Regions from separate parts of the Variovorax sp. GW821-FHT09D05 genome, predicted to be linked through region 2. Evidence: predicted binding sites of a transcription regulator. Region 2 holds the regulator's gene; each other region holds the start of a gene.
The links. The regulator sigma-54, encoded in region 2, starts transcription at its own class of promoters, with help from an activator protein. The targets are predictions, from matches to a motif close to TGGCANGNAANCTGCTTT.

Region 1 (4,983 bases), on a different contig from region 2:
GTGCGGCAGGACGGCCGCGACGCCGTGCTGTCGGCCGGCGACTTCGCGCTGTACGACAGCACGCGGCCTTATCAGCTGCTGTTCGACGAGTCCTTCGAGCAGATCGTGCTGAAGCTGCCCGGCGAACGCCTGCGCAGCGAACTGCGCGACACCGAGGCGCTGACGGCCACCATGGTGTCAGGCCGTGCGGGCGCGGGGCACCTGCTGCTGGGCATGATCCACACGCTGCGCGAAGACATCGATACGCTGCAGCCCGCGTCGGCGCTTGCGGTGGCCAACGGCGTTCAGAACATCCTGGTGGCGGGGCTGCAGACGCTGCCCGCTGCGAGTGCGCCGTCGCTCAGCAATCTCACGGCGTATCACCTGGCGCGCGTGAAGCGGCTCATCGACGAGCAGCTGGCCGATCCCTCGCTGTCGGTGGGCACGCTGGCGGCGGGGCTGGGCGTGTCGGTGAGCCACATCCACCGCGTGTTCAGGAGCGAGCCGCTGACGCCGTCGCAGTACATCTGGGAGCGCAGGCTGGAGGCGTGCAGCCGTGACCTGCTGGAGCCGCGCCTCGCGGGCCGGCCGGTGGCCGAGATTGCCTATGGCCGCGGCTTCAACGACGCGGCGCATTTCAGCCGCGCGTTCCGCGAGCGCTTCGGCTGCTCGCCGCGCGAATGGCGGCAGCAGCGCATGCAGTAAGAAGGGCTACTGGACCAGCATCACCGTCGTGTTGGTTTCGGCGACCACCTTGGTGGCAACCGAGCCCATCAGCGCGCGGCCGAAGATGCCGTGGCCATGGGTGCCGAGCACGATCAGCCCGGCTTGTGCCGCCGCGGCCGACTTGAGGATTTCCTCGGCCACATGGCCGTGGCGCGAGTCGATCGTGTAGTTGCTCACGCCGCTCTCGGCGAACAGCGCCTTCACCGGGTCGAGCACCTTGGCGTTTTCCTCGGCGTAGTAATCCGCCACCAATTCTTTGCTCAGGTGGCGCGCGACATGGCCCGAGATGCCGGTGCACACGTGCACCACCACCAGCTGATGCCCGTCCACGAACATGGCGCGATTGGCAAGCAGGTAGTCGAGCGCTTTGCGGGTGTAGGCGCTGCCATCGACGGCAATGAGGATTTTCATGAAACCCTTATACGGCGCGGCTTCGCGCACCGCAACGGGGCGTACCTCAGGCCCGAAGGGCTTTGCCCGGCCAGATCAGCCGTGCAGGCCCTTCCAGAGCATGTAGGCCGCGAGCAGGTAAAGGATGCTCGCGAACACGCGCTTGAGCTTCTTCACCGGCAGGCTGTGCGCCGCCTTCGCGCCCAGCGGTGCGGTGAACACGCTGCACAGCGCGATCACGGCCAGCGCGGGCAGCCAGATGTAGCCGAAGGAGCCAGCCGGCAGGCCTTGCACCGACTGGCCGCTGACCGCATAGCCGAGCACGTTCGCCACCGCGATCGGGAAGCCCAGCGCCGCGCTGGTGGCCACCGCGTTGTGAATGGACACGTTGCACCACGTCATGAACGGCACGCTGATGAAGCCACCGCCCGCGCCCACTAGGCCCGAGATGAAGCCGATCGCGCCGCCTGCCGCGAGCTGGCCGCCCGTGCCCGGCATCTGCCGTGTGGGCGCGGGCTTCTTGTCGAGGAACATCTGCGTGGCCGAGAAGCCCACGAACAGCGCGAAGAAGATGGCCAGCGCCGTACCCTTGAGCAGCGAGAACACGCCCAGGCTGCCAGCAAGGCTGCCGATGACGATGCCGGGCGCGAGCCGCCGCACGATGTCCCAGCGCACAGCGCCGCGCCGGTGGTGCGCGCGCACGCTGGACACCGAGGTGAAGATGATCGTCGCCATCGAGGTGGCGATGGCCATCTTCACCGCGAGGTCGGCCGGCACGCCGCGATGGCCCATGATGATCGTGATGAACGGCACCATCAGCATGCCGCCGCCGATGCCCAGCAGGCCCGCGAGAAAACCGGTGCCGAGGCCGAGAGCGGCGAGTTCGGCGATCAGGAGGGGGTCGAGCAGGGCAGCGATATTCACGGGAAAGTCACGCAAGAGAAGTGAGAGGCTGGAAAAAGCAACGGCCCCGAGCAGTGGATGCAGGGGGCCGTGGCAGGAAAAGGTGTCTGCAGGTGATGTGCCGGACCCGCATCCTGAACCAGGGTTCAGGTGGGCGAGGGCAGCAGGACTTCGGGTTCATCTGACGCGAGATGATCACGCCCGTCGAGCGATGTACCAAGCCCGGCTCCGGAGAGCATTGGAACAAGGAAATATTAAGCCCGACACAGTCTGCAGACGGATTGGATTTTACGCCTCGTCCGTCTTCGTGCCAGCCTTATTCAGAGTAAATGTCCATCGCCAGCCAGGGCCTGATCGAGTTTCTGGATGAGCTGCGTGGCCTTCGCGTCGGTTTCGACGCTGTCTGCAGCCGAAGTGGCAACTGGTGCCGCGGGCGCTGCGACAACAGCGGCCTGCTGCGCGGCGAGGTCGAACGCCAGGTTCAGCGAAGCCAGCACCGCGATGCGGTCGCGGGCCTTGACTTTTCCGGCATCGCGGATCTTGCACATGGCTGCGTCCACGCGTTCGACGGCTTCGCGCAGCTGCGCCTCGCCGCCATCGGGACAGCCGAGCAGATAGCTCTGGCCCATGATCTGTACTTCAATCTGCTTCATGCGGGGGAATCTTCGGAGGGTGGTTCAGCCGGCAACCGTTCGAGCAGGGCATCGAGGCGCGTACGTGCCGCAACGAGCCGCGACTTCAGGACGTCGCGTTCGCGCGTGAGCGCATCGACCTGCTCCTGCAGCAGCGCATTGGTGCGTTGCACCTCTTCGTGACGCACAAGCAGTCGTTCAACACGCTCGGCGATCTGATCGATAGGGCTGGAGGCGGGCATGGTTGGCGATTGTAGTTTCCCAAGGAAGCGGCCCCCAGGCGGTGCCTGGGCGTGGCATGGATTCTGCTGCCTTCTAGTTGCCTTTCAAACTCCAATAGCCTGTCAATGACCACGAAGAACAACACTTTATTCAGTCGGCGCGACCTGCTTACGCTCATCGGCAAGACCGCAGGGGGCGGCGCGATGTACCAGGCGATGACCTCGCTGGGCTTTGCCGCCGAATCCAACTACAGCGGACCACCGAAGCTCGATGGCGCAAAGAAGGGTGCGTCGGTGCTGGTTCTTGGCGCAGGCCTGGCCGGCATGGCCGCCGCGCTCGAACTGCGCAACGCAGGCTACTCGGTCAAGGTCCTCGAGTTCAGCAATCGCGCGGGCGGCCGGTGCTGGACGCTGCGCGGCGGCGACACCTTCACCGAGCTGGGTGGCGCCGTGCAGCAATGCGGCTTCGCCAAGGGCGAGTACTTCAATCCGGGGCCGTGGCGCATTCCCTATCACCACCATGCGGTGCTGGGCTACTGCAAGCGGCTGGGCGTGGCGCTGGAGCCCTTCGTCCAGGTCAACTACAACGCGCTGGTGCATTCGAGCAAGGCCTACGGCGGCAAGCCGCAGCGCTACCGCCATGTGCAGGCCGACTACCAGGGCTACGTCGCCGAGCTGCTCGGCAAGGCCACGACGCAAGGCAACCTCGATGCGGCGCTGACGAAGGAAGACAAGGAGAAACTGCTCGAAGGCCTGCGCCGCTGGGGCGCGCTCGACACGCAGTTCCGCTATCTCGAGGGCACCGTCAGCAGCGACCGCCGCGGCTATGAAGTCGATGCGGGCGGCGGCCTCATGCCGTTGGCCAAACCGTCGAAGCCGCTCGACATGAGCGAGCTGCTGCAATCGAATCTTTGGCGTTACATCGCCAGCGGGCAAGACTACGAATTCCAGAGCGCGATCTTCCAGCCCGTGGGCGGCATGGACATGATCGCCAAGGCCTTCCAGAAAGAAGTGGGCAGCCTGATCCGCTACGGCGCCAAGGTCACGAAGATCGAGCAGAACGACCGCGGCGTGACGGTCACCTACACCGATGCATCAAAGGGCGGCGCGGTCACGCAGGCCAAGGCCGACTGGTGCCTGTGCACCATTCCGCTGTCGGTGCTCAGCCAGATCGACATCCAGGTGGGCTCGGCAATGCAGGAGGCCATCAACGCCGTGCCTTATGGTGCATCAGTAAAGGTGGGCCTGCAGTTCAAGCGCCGCTTCTGGGAAGAAGACGAGCACATCTACGGCGGCATCAGCTACACAGACCTGCCGATCTCGCGCATTTCGTATCCCTCGACGCGCTATGGCGCCAAGGGCAAGTCGGTGGTGCTGGGCGCTTACGTGTTCGACGGCCCGAACTCCTACGAATTCACCGCCATGGCGCCCGAGGAGCGCGTGCGCCGCGCGGTCGAGTTCGGCACGCAGCTGCATCCGCAGTACGCGAGCGAATTCGACAACGGCATCTCCGTGGGCTGGCACCGCGTACCCGGCACGCACGGCTGCTACGGCATGTGGACCGACGAGACGCGCCAGAAGCACTACAAGAACCTGTGCCAGGTCGATGGCCGCATCGCGCTGGCCGGCGAGCACGCTTCCTACATTCCGGCCTGGCAGGAGGGCGCACTGCTCTCGTCGCTCGACGCCATCCAGCGGCTGCATGCCCGCGCCGTCGCGTGAAAGCCGAGTGAAGGACACACCCACCATGAACAACAACATCACGACCTTCAAGCGCGCGCTGCTCGGCCTTTCGCTGGGCGCGCTGGCCTCGGTGGCCGGCCAGGCTGCTTTCGCGCAGTCGCCGGAGCCCGTCTTTTCCGTCGGCCCCCGATTCCAGGAGAGCTCGGGCGAGGCGATCTACCGCGCGACCTGCCAGGGTTGCCACATGGCGCAGGGACAAGGGGCGAAGGGCGCAGGCGCCTATCCGGCGCTCGCCTCGAACCCGCGCCTCGCGAGCCCGGAATACCCGCTCTACGTGGTGATCAATGGGCAGAAGGGCATGCCCGCCTTTGGCAAGATGCTGAGCGACGAGCAGATCGCTTCCGTGGTCGGCTATGCGCGCACCCATTTCGGCAACCAATATCCTGACG
Region 2 (4,983 bases):
CCTACCGAGGTGCCGAACAGGCCGAGCCGCACGCTGCGCCGGGTGCGCGTGGAGCTCAGTTCGTAGAGGTCGGCGCCGAGCTTGAGCATGTCGGGCCGGTAGCGGCGGTAGGCGGTGTGCACCAGCGGCTCGTCGGTGGCGGCCAGCGAATTGGTGACGACGCTGATCTTCACGTTGCGGCCGCGGATCTCGCGCATCACCTCCAGCCCCGAGGCGCCCGGAATGAGGTAGGGCGAGACGATGGTCACCTCGGAGCGCGCACGGCGCATCTGCTCGACCACGTTGTAGCGCACGCTGTCGACGTCCAGCAGCGGCACGCCGCCGTATGAGGCGGTCTTGCCGATCACGCGCTCGGGCGAATCGGCGTAGGCCTCTGCGGTGGCCCAGATCAGTCCGAGCTTGCCGGCGTTCAGGTCTTCCGCCATCGGGCTGTAGCCAAGCAGGTCGTTGGGCGCGGGCGGCGGCGGCGGTGGCGTGGTGTCGGGGCCGGTGGCGACATCGAAGCGCTTCTGCAGCTCCTCGCGCGACAGGTCGCTGGCCACCACCGACTGGATCGGCCGCACGTAGATGCTGTTCCAGTACTGGTCGAACAGGCTGCCCAGCCGCGGGATCAGCGCGCCGGTGACGAAGGTGTCGAGGTCTAGAAAGTTCTCGCCCGCCGTGCGCCTGAAATACTGGTTGCCGATGTTGCGCCCGCCCGCCACCGCCATCGCGCCGTCGGCAATGAACAGCTTGTTGTGCATGCGGCGGTTCACGCGGCTGAAGTCGAAGAGCGACGCGCTGAAGCGCTTCAGCAGGCTGCCGCGCCCGGCCGGGAACGGGTTGAACAGGCGCAGCTCCACGTTGGGCGTGGCGGCCAGGCCGAGCAGCAGCTCGTCTTCGCCGGAGGTGTAGAGGTCGTCCATCAGCAGCCGCACGCGCACGCCGCGCTGGGCGGCGTCGCGCAGGGTGCGCATCAGGTAGCGGCCGGTCTCGTCGTTCTCGATCTGGTAGTACTGCACGTCGAGCGTGCGCTGCGCGCGACGGGCCAGCTGGATACGGGTGTCGAAGGCGAAGTCGCCGCCGGGCATGAGGCGAAAGCCGCTCAGGTCGGGGTCGGGCTGCGAGGCCAGCGCGATCTTGCCGAGCGCGGTGTCGGCTGACACGGCCATGGCCTTGGTGGGCGGGCGCGGCGCCTCGTCGGGCAATGTGGCGCAGCCTGCGAACAGCAAGACCGCCGCCATGACGAAAACCCAATGCCCACAACGCGAAAGCGACGGCAGGCGACGGGTCATCGGTGGCTTTCTACAGGGCCTTGCGAAGGTTGGCGGGCGCGATGCGCAGCGCCTCGCGGTACTTGGCCACGGTGCGGCGCGCGCACTCGATGCCCTGCTCTTTCAGCATCTCTGAAATCTGGCTGTCCGACAGCGGCTTCTTGATGCTCTCGGAGCTGACGAACTGCTTGATCAGCGCGCGCACCGCGGTGCTCGACGCATTGCCGCCGGTCTCGGTGCCCAGCGCCGAGCCGAAGAAGTACTTGAGCTCGACCGTGCCGAAGGGCGTGGCCATGTACTTGGCGGTGGTCACGCGCGAGATGGTCGATTCGTGCAGGCCCAGCTCGTCGGCAATCTCGCGCAGCACCAGTGGACGCATCGCGAGTTCGCCGTGCACGAAGTAGCTCTTCTGCCGCTCGACGATAGCGTTGCTCACGCGCAGGATGGTGTCGAAGCGCTGCTGGATGTTCTTGATGAACCAGCGCGCCTCCTGCAGCCGCTGCGACAGCGCCTGGCTGCCTTCGCCCTTGTGCGACTTGAGTGCGCCGGCATAGATGTCGTGCACGCGCAGGCGCGGCATCACCTCGGGGTTCAGCATGACGCGGAACTTCACATTGGTGCCGCGGCCCGTCTTGGTGACGATCACGTCGGGAATGACGATGTTGCGCTCGACGTCGACGAAGCGCCGGCCCGGCTTCGGCTCGAGCCGCGCGATGATCTGCAACGCCGAGCGCACCAGCTCCTCGTTGCTGCGGGTGAGCGTGGCCAGGCGCTTGAAGTCGCGGCGCGCGAGCAGCTCCATTGGCTGCTTGCAGATGGCAATGGCGGTCTTGCGGACCAGTTCTTCCTCGTCGGTCTCGTCCTCGCGGGCCAGGGCGCGCAGCTGGATGCCCAGGCATTCGCCGAGGTCGCGCGCGCCGACGCCGGCGGGTTCCAGGCTTTGCAGCAGGCCGAGCGCCACCTGAAAGTGATGCACGAGGTCGTCGAACTGGTCGTTGTCGTCGCCGGCCAGGCCCGAGGCCAGTGCGGGCAGCGAGTCTTCTAGGTAGCCGTCGTCGTTGAGCGATTCGATGAGAAAGCGCAGCGCGGCGCTGTCGTTCTCGTTCAGGCGCAGGCTCAGCGCCTGGCGATGCAGGAAGGACTGCAGCGACTCCTGGCTGCGCGCGAGTTCGGTGGCGTCGGCACGTTCGTCGTCGCCGAGGTTGTTCTGGCGCGCGGGCGCATCGCTGCCCCATTCGCTGTCGTCGGGCGCCATGTCGACGGTGCCGTCGCCTTCCCAGTCGGGCTCGCGCTCGGTGATCTCGGCAGCGGGGCCGTCGGTGTCGGCCGTGGTGGTGGTGCTGGTTTCGGTGGAAGCAGTGGACGCGCTGGCGGCGGGCGAAGCGAAGTCGCTTTCGCCGTCGCCGCTATCGCCGCCGTCGTCGCGCGGCACCGGGGCATCGGCCGTGTCGAGCCCGAATTCCTCGCGCGCCGCTTCTTCAGCCGTGCGCTCGAGGAACGGGTTCTCGTCGAGCATCTGCTCCACCTCCTGGCTCAGTTCGAGCGTGGAGAGTTGAAGCAGCCTGATCGACTGCTGCAGCTGTGGCGTCAACGCCAGATGCTGCGAGACGCGAAGGGATAGCCCTTGCTTCATGGGAACCGCTCCCGCCCTTACATGCGGAAGTGTTCGCCCAAGTACACCCTGCGTACTTCGGCGTTGTCGACGATCTCCGAGGGTGTGCCTTGTGCCAGCACATGCCCGTCGCTGATGATGAAAGCGTGATCGCAGATGCCCAGCGTTTCACGCACGTTGTGGTCGGTGATGAGCACGCCGATGCCGCGCTCCTTCAGGAAACTGATGATCCGCTGGATCTCGATCACCGCGATCGGGTCGATGCCGGCGAAGGGCTCGTCCAGCAGGATGAAGCGCGGCTGCGTAGCCAGCGCACGCGCAATTTCGACGCGGCGGCGCTCGCCGCCCGACAGCGCGAGCGCGGGCGAATCGCGCAGGTGGTCGACGCGCAGGTCGGCCAGCAGCTCGGCCAGGCGCTCGTCCATGTGCTGCTTCGACAGCGGCGCCATCTTGCCGTTCTCGTCGGGCTCGCTCTGGAGCTCGAGCACGGCGCGCACGTTTTCCTCGACCGTGAGCTTGCGGAAGATCGAGGCTTCCTGCGGCAGGTAGCTCAGGCCCATGCGGGCGCGGCGGTGGATCGGCATGTGGGCGATGGGCTCGCCGTCGATGCTGATGTCGCCCGCGTCGGCGCGCACCAGGCCCACGATCATGTAGAACGAGGTGGTCTTGCCCGCGCCGTTCGGCCCGAGCAACCCGACGACTTCGCCCTTCTGCACGTCGAGCGAGACGTCTTTCACGACCGTGCGGCTGCCGTAGCTCTTCTTCAGGCCGCGCGCGATCAGGCGGCTGCCCGGTGCGCCGTTGGCGTCCTGCGTTCCTGCGGTTTCGATCACTTGCGGGTTTCTCCCTGGTCACTGAGCGTGGTGCTCTGGCGCAGGCCCTTGCCGGGTGCGGGCGTGGGCGCCGGCGGCGCCGCCTTCGCGCCGGCCGGAGCCGAGGCACCGGCTGCCGGTGCGGTGGCGGCCTTGGGGGTCAGGATGGTCTTGACGCGCCCGCCCGGGGTGGACGCGTTGACGGCGGTGTTCGGCGGCACGGTGGAACCGTTGACCGTGTAGGTGTCGTTGCTCTGGTCGTAGACGATCAGCGCGCCCTGGCTCTCGTCGTTCGGCGTAGCGCCGAGCAGGCGGCGCATGGTGGCGTTGCGGATGAACTTGACGTTGTCGGCGCGGCTGTCGTACTCGATGACTTCCGACTCGCCCTCGATCCACTCGTCGGGCGCATTGCGTTTCTGCTTGTAGTAGGCCCGCTTGCCCGGTGCCGCCGTGACCACGCCGTACTGGTAGCCCTCGGGGTCCTGGCGTACATCCATGCGTGCGCCGCGGATGATGATCGTGCCCTTCGTAACGAGCACGTTACCGGTGAACACGCTGGTCTGCTTCAGGTCGTCGTAGCGCATCGAGTCCGACTCGATGTTCATCGGCTTGGTGCGGTCGGCGGTTTCGGCCAGTGCGCCCGAGGCAAGGCCGGCCAGCAACAGCGCGCCGGCGGCCAGGCGGCCGATGCGACGAAGGAAGGGAGTGGTGGGGTGAGAGTGCAATGTCATAGAGGCACGAAACTTGCTCGGCATTGTATGCGGCTGATTGCGTCAGCCCCGCACGCACAGATGAAAAAGCCCGCCGATGCGGGCTTGACTTTCTTCCTGGAACACCGCGGAACCGGCTCCGCCGGACCGCGATCCTGGGGGGTCAGCCCTTCTTCGCTTCGCCGATCAGATAGTTCACGACCTGAAGCACTTTGGTCATGTTGCCGGCGGTTTCGCCATCCACATACCAGCGGCCGGCCACGGCCATTGCCGGCACGCCAGCCACCTTGTAGGCGTCGGTCATTTGCGAGGCGCGCTTGGCCTTGCTGGCCACGCCGAAGGAGGTGAAGACTTCCTTGAACTTGGCGCCGTCCAGGCCGTTGGCGGCGGCCCAGGCAATGATGTTGGCGTCGCCGTTCACGTTCTGGCGCTGCGCGTGGATCGCGTTGAACACCTTCGGCTGATATTCGTCGACCTTGCCCATCGCCTCGAGCGCGTAGTACAGGCGCTGCTTGGCTTCGACGTCGTTGCCCACGAAAGGCACGGGGATGCGGCGGAAGGCGACTTCCTTGGGCACCGTCTTGATCCAGGCTTCC
Region 3 (4,983 bases), on a different contig from region 2:
ATCTGCGGGGGCGGCACGGTGATGTTCTTCACGTCCTTGAACGGGTCGATGCCGGCGGAGGCGAGCCAGTAGTAGAGCCACATGGCGTGCGTGCCGGTGGGGAAGGTCTGCGCGAAGGTGTATTCGCGCTTCTCGCTGGCGATGAGTTTGGCGAGCGAGGCCGCATCGACCGCGCCCTTGTCCGAGAGCTTCTTCGACAGCGTGATGGCCTGGCCGTTGTTGTTGAGCGTCATGAGCACGGCCATGTCCTTCTTGGGGCCGCTCACGCCGAGGTGCACGCCGTAGACGAGGCCGTAGAGCACGTGCGCCATGTCGAGCTCGCCGTTGACCAGCTTGTCGCGCACGCCGGCCCAGCTGGCTTCCTTGCTGGGGACGATCTTCACGCCGTACTTCTTGTCGATGCCGAGCACCGAGGCCATCACCACGCTGGCGCAGTCGGTCAGCGGGATGAAGCCGATCTTCACTTCTTCCTTCTCGGGCTTGTCCGAGCCCTGGGCCCAGACGGCGGCGCGCAGCGCCGGGTCGATGCCGACGGCGCCGATGGCAGCGGCTTGCAATACGCGGCGTCGGCTGAGGCGGGTTTTGAGCAGGTCGGTCATGGGGCGGGGCTCCGGTTGAAGACAAACAAACAAGAAAGACAAAAACGAAAAGGCGTCCGCACCGCGCAGGGGCTGCTCGAAAACGAGCCCTTGCGGGATGGGGACGCCTTTGTCCGGTTCGGTGGGAGACACCCGCCGTTGGGTGCCGCCTGCCTGAAGACCCATTGAGGGGCCTACGAACTTATTGCTTGCAAGCGGTGTGCCAGCCTTCAGGTGCCATGAGCTGCTATCAAGAAAGTAGCGGGGTGCGGCCGCACAGCATGGGAGAGGGCCCGATCAGGCCGGGAAGCGCCGGATGGCACGGTTGTTGTGCACTGCACCAAGTTGAACGGTCCGGACCGCTTCAGCGCGGCGGCGCGCGGTCGAGCATGGGCAGGTAGTCGGCCATTGCCAGCATCGACTCGGCCACGTCGACCAGCCGCCGTTTCTGGTTCATGGCGGTCTGGCGCAGCATCTTGTGCGCGTCTTCTTCGCTGAGCCGGCGGTGCGCCATCAGCAGGCCCTTGGCGCGTTCGACGATCTTGCGTTCGTTGAGTGAGGCGCGCACGGTTTCGAGTTCGTCGCTCATGGCCTGCAGGCGGTGCGACTGTTCCTGGACCATGTCGAGCACCGAGCGTTCGAGATGGCGGCCGAACTGGGCGGGAGCGGCCGACTGCGCATCGGCGTCGTCGAAGAACAGGGCGCCGGCTTGCGGGGCCAGCGTGTCGAGCAACTGCCGGTATTCCTGCAGCTCGCTGCGCGCCTGCACGGTCTTTCGCTCGCACAGCGCGCGCAGGTCGGCGGCCAGGCGGTCTTCGACGATCTTCATGGCGTCGATGCGGCGGGTGCAGCAGTCGAACCAGGCCTGGCTGAGCGGCACGTCAGCCGGCGTGGAGGCGGCGCCGCGCCGGCGGATGCGTTCGAGCTCGGCCACTTCGGCATCGGGCTGGCTGTTGCGCCACAGCGCGAGCACCGCCTCACCGGAGAAATCGGTGAACACCTGGAAGCAGCGCTCCTGCGATTCGATCAGGTGCAGCCACTGCAGGCGCTGCGCCTCGTCGCTGCGGCCCAGCGCCAGCGCGGCGGAGCCGAAGGCGCGCTCCTGGCCGGCGAATTCCTTGCCCTGCATGAAGTTGAACATCGCGACCAGCAGGCGCGAGATCTCGGGGTCGGTGGCGCCGTCGGCCGCCTCGAACACCACCGACAGCAGGCCGGCGACGAGCTTGGCGAACGCGGCGGTGGACTGCGCCGGCTTCAGTTCGAGCGCATCGATGCGGCGGCGCAGGCCGGGCAGGGCGTCCAGCCCGGGGAGCACCCATGCGATGCGGCTGAACAGGCGCGCGCTGTTGCCGGCGCCCGCGCCGCGGTGGTTGTCGGCCTCGAGCTGGTCGAAGCCGGCGCGCACCTCTTGCTCCAGCGCGATGCATTCGGCGATCTGCGGGCCGCGCTGGTCGGCGAAGCGGGCGCCGCGAGAGGTGAGGAACATGTTCGACATGCCCCGCTCGCGCTGCAGCGCGTGGACGAGGCGGCCGATCAGGCTCACCAGTTCGCTGGTGCGGGCGAGCTGATCCAGCTCGTCGATTTCGCAGCGACGGGCAGCGATCAGAAAACTCAGTCCGGATTTCATGGTGGGAGGGCGCGGGGCTCTGGCATGGTCAACGCAACATCCGTGCCTCGGGGAGTGGAGAGCGCCTCCGTTTGCCCCTTCGCGGGTGCCGGGGGAGGGCGCCGCCTACACTCGGCGGCATGCTCTTGTTGGGAATCGAATCATCCTGCGATGAAACCGGCGTGGCGCTGGTCGAGTCGCACGGCGACGCGCTGCCGCTGCTGCTTTCGCACGCGCTGCACAGCCAGATCGCCATGCACCAGGCTTACGGCGGCGTGGTGCCTGAACTGGCCAGCCGCGATCACATACGCCGCGTGCTGCCGCTGACCGAAGCCGTCATGGCCGAAGCCGGCCGCACGCTGGGCGAGATCGACGTGGTGGCCTACACGCGCGGGCCGGGCCTGGCGGGCGCGCTGCTGGTGGGCGCCGGCGTGGCCTGTGCGCTGGGCGTGGCGCTGGGCAAGCCGGTGCTGGGCGTGCATCACCTCGAAGGGCATCTGCTTTCGCCGTTCCTGAGCGCCGATCCGCCGGAGTTTCCGTTCGTCGCGCTGCTCGTGTCGGGCGGCCACACCCAGCTGATGCGGGTGGACGGCGTGGGCCGCTACGAGCTGCTCGGCGAGACCATCGACGACGCAGCCGGCGAGGCCTTCGACAAGAGCGCCAAGCTCATGGGCCTGCCGTACCCCGGCGGGCCGTGGCTCGCGAAGCTGGCCGAAGGCGGCAGTGCCACGGCCTTCAAGCTGCCGCGGCCGCTGCTGCACAGCGGCGATCTCGATTTTTCCTTTGCCGGCCTGAAGACGGCCGTGCTCACGCAGGCCAAGAAACTCGGCGACCAGCTCGAAGCGAACAAGGCCGACTTGGCAGCGTCCACGCAGGCGGCCATCGTCGAGGTGCTGCTGAAGAAGTCGCTTGCCGCGCTCGACCAGACCGGGCTCAAGCGCCTGGTGGTGGCGGGAGGAGTGGGAGCCAACAGGAATCTGCGCGAACAGCTGAACGCTGCGTGCGCGAAGCGCAAGGTGCGCGTGCACTACCCGGAGCTGCACCTGTGCACCGACAACGGCGCGATGATCGCCATGGCTGCGGCAATGCGGCTGCAGTCAGGGCTGTCGCAGGCGAGCGAGCGCTATGCCTTCGACGTCAGGCCGCGATGGCCCATGGCTTCGCTACCGGAGACTGCGTAAGCAGTTGCTTTGATCGGCCGATTGCCGGCAGCGGCAGCACGTCGAGCACATTGCGCCACAGCTGGCGCCACTGCGGCCAGTCGTGGCCACCCTCGGTCGTGAAGACGCGCCCCGGCGGCAGGGCGTCGGCCAGCAGCTTGTGGTTGCTGGCAAAGCGGTCGTCGAGCCCGAAGCCCAGGTACAGCGGCGGCAGGTTCTGCGACGGCTGGGCTTCCAGGTACTGCTGGAAGAAGGGCCAGAGCTTGCGGTCGGGCTCTTCGTCGGGCTGCGGCCCGGTAGGCGCCTGCCAGGTGCGCAGGCCGCCGGCCTTCTTGATCTCCGCGCCGAGCACCCGGCGTCCCAGGTAGGGCGCGAGCGCCACGATGCCGTCCACCGACCCCGGCCGCGCCAGTTCGTGAATGAGCGCACCGAAGCCGCCGATGGAAATGCCCACGAGCCAGATCGACTTGTAGCCCTTGGCGCGCTGCGGCTCGATGACCTCGGTGTGGAGGCGATCGCTCAGCGTCTGTTCGTAGTAGTAGGAAACATCCGCGTCCACCAACAGGGAGTCGGCCGCCAGATGGCGTTCGCGCACAGCTGCGATGAACCCTTCGCGCTCGAACTCGTCGGGCTTCAGGTACGCCCCGGGCAGGAACACCAGGAGCGTGTCGGATTGTTCGTTGGGGTTGGCGGATTGAAGGTGCGTTTTCATGGTGCCTTTGGGGCACCCGAACCGCACCGTAGCGAGTTCGGTGCGTTTACGAGACGCCCACGAAGAAGAAAGTTCTAAGAAAACGTCACATCATGTGACGTTATCTAGCGCTATTGTGAATAAGGTGCTCGTTTAAAGTCAAAACGAGGCCTTAACTAACATTTTCCTCTTGTGGGCATAGGCCAAATTAGTTGATTTGTAACTGAGTGGCCTGGCTCACGGGGACCAGTTTGCCGAGCTTCAGCGTGAGCACGCCGTTCTCGAGCTTTGCTTCGCTGGTGGCCACGTCGATGTCCTGCGGCAGCTCGTAGGCGGCCTTGAACTGGCGCTTGGCTTCGGCCTTGCTGTCGATGCGCAGCACGGCGCCTTCGATGCTGATCGCGAGGTCTTCGCGCGTGAAACCCGGCACGTCGAGCGAGAGGGTCCAGCTCTTGTCGTCCTGCTCGACCAGCGGCGAGCGGCGGGCACCGGCGAAGGCATCGTTCACGAAGCGTTCGAACGAGCGGTCATAGGCGCGGGGAGCGAAGCGGGCGGTGCGAAGGGTGGGGGCGAAAAACATGATGAAGAACTCCTGAATCAACACAATGGGGACAAGGAATGTGTGTCCCTTACACTGCGCGGCCGTTCAATCGTGAGTGCCGCTTGACACCTCATCTAGGCCCCGCGGCACGCGTTTCAAGACAATGAATCCCCCCTTTATTTGGCGTCGCGAGGCCTTGAAATTCGCGGCGCTGGCGCTATGCGCGAGGCCCTTCGCCGCGCTGGCACAAGCATCGGTTTCATCGCCACCTGCGCCCATTCGCCTGGCACTCATCGAAAGCATGAGCGGCCCCTTCGCCAACACCGGCGAGGCCGTGTTCCGCAATCTGCTGTGGGCGGTGGAGCGCGTGAATGCGCGCGGCGGCATCAAGCTGCCCGGCGGCGCGC

Region 1: AC07O3_RS09540 (flavin monoamine oxidase family protein) is a predicted target of sigma-54. The motif match lies at 2,925-2,942, and genes of this name have one in related genera.
Region 3: AC07O3_RS28895 (nitrate- and nitrite sensing domain-containing protein) is a predicted target of sigma-54. The motif match lies at 2,236-2,253, and genes of this name have one in related genera.

What each region holds. Positions count from the first base shown of each region.
Region 1 is NZ_JBWKOZ010000003.1:336,277-341,259, reverse strand. It holds gene AC07O3_RS09565 (AraC-like ligand-binding domain-containing protein) at 1-684, shown strand, start outside; gene AC07O3_RS09560 (universal stress protein) at 691-1,116, opposite strand; gene AC07O3_RS09555 (sulfite exporter TauE/SafE family protein) at 1,192-2,013, opposite strand; gene AC07O3_RS09550 (cell division protein ZapA) at 2,319-2,651, opposite strand; gene AC07O3_RS09545 (DUF904 domain-containing protein) at 2,648-2,872, opposite strand; gene AC07O3_RS09540 (flavin monoamine oxidase family protein) at 2,978-4,573, shown strand; gene AC07O3_RS09535 (c-type cytochrome) at 4,599-4,983, shown strand, end outside.
Region 2 is NZ_JBWKOZ010000007.1:426,460-431,442, forward strand. It holds gene AC07O3_RS21225 (phospholipase D family protein) at 1-1,274, opposite strand, end outside; gene rpoN (RNA polymerase factor sigma-54) at 1,285-2,886, opposite strand; gene lptB (LPS export ABC transporter ATP-binding protein) at 2,904-3,698, opposite strand; gene lptA (lipopolysaccharide transport periplasmic protein LptA) at 3,695-4,408, opposite strand; gene AC07O3_RS21245 (thiol:disulfide interchange protein DsbA/DsbL) at 4,551-4,983, opposite strand, start outside.
Region 3 is NZ_JBWKOZ010000012.1:75,719-80,701, forward strand. It holds gene AC07O3_RS28890 (CmpA/NrtA family ABC transporter substrate-binding protein) at 1-599, opposite strand, end outside; gene AC07O3_RS28895 (nitrate- and nitrite sensing domain-containing protein) at 943-2,205, opposite strand; gene tsaD (tRNA (adenosine(37)-N6)-threonylcarbamoyltransferase complex transferase subunit TsaD) at 2,325-3,365, shown strand; gene AC07O3_RS28905 (alpha/beta hydrolase-fold protein) at 3,322-4,056, opposite strand; gene AC07O3_RS28910 (Hsp20/alpha crystallin family protein) at 4,244-4,615, opposite strand; gene AC07O3_RS28915 (branched-chain amino acid ABC transporter substrate-binding protein) at 4,740-4,983, shown strand, end outside.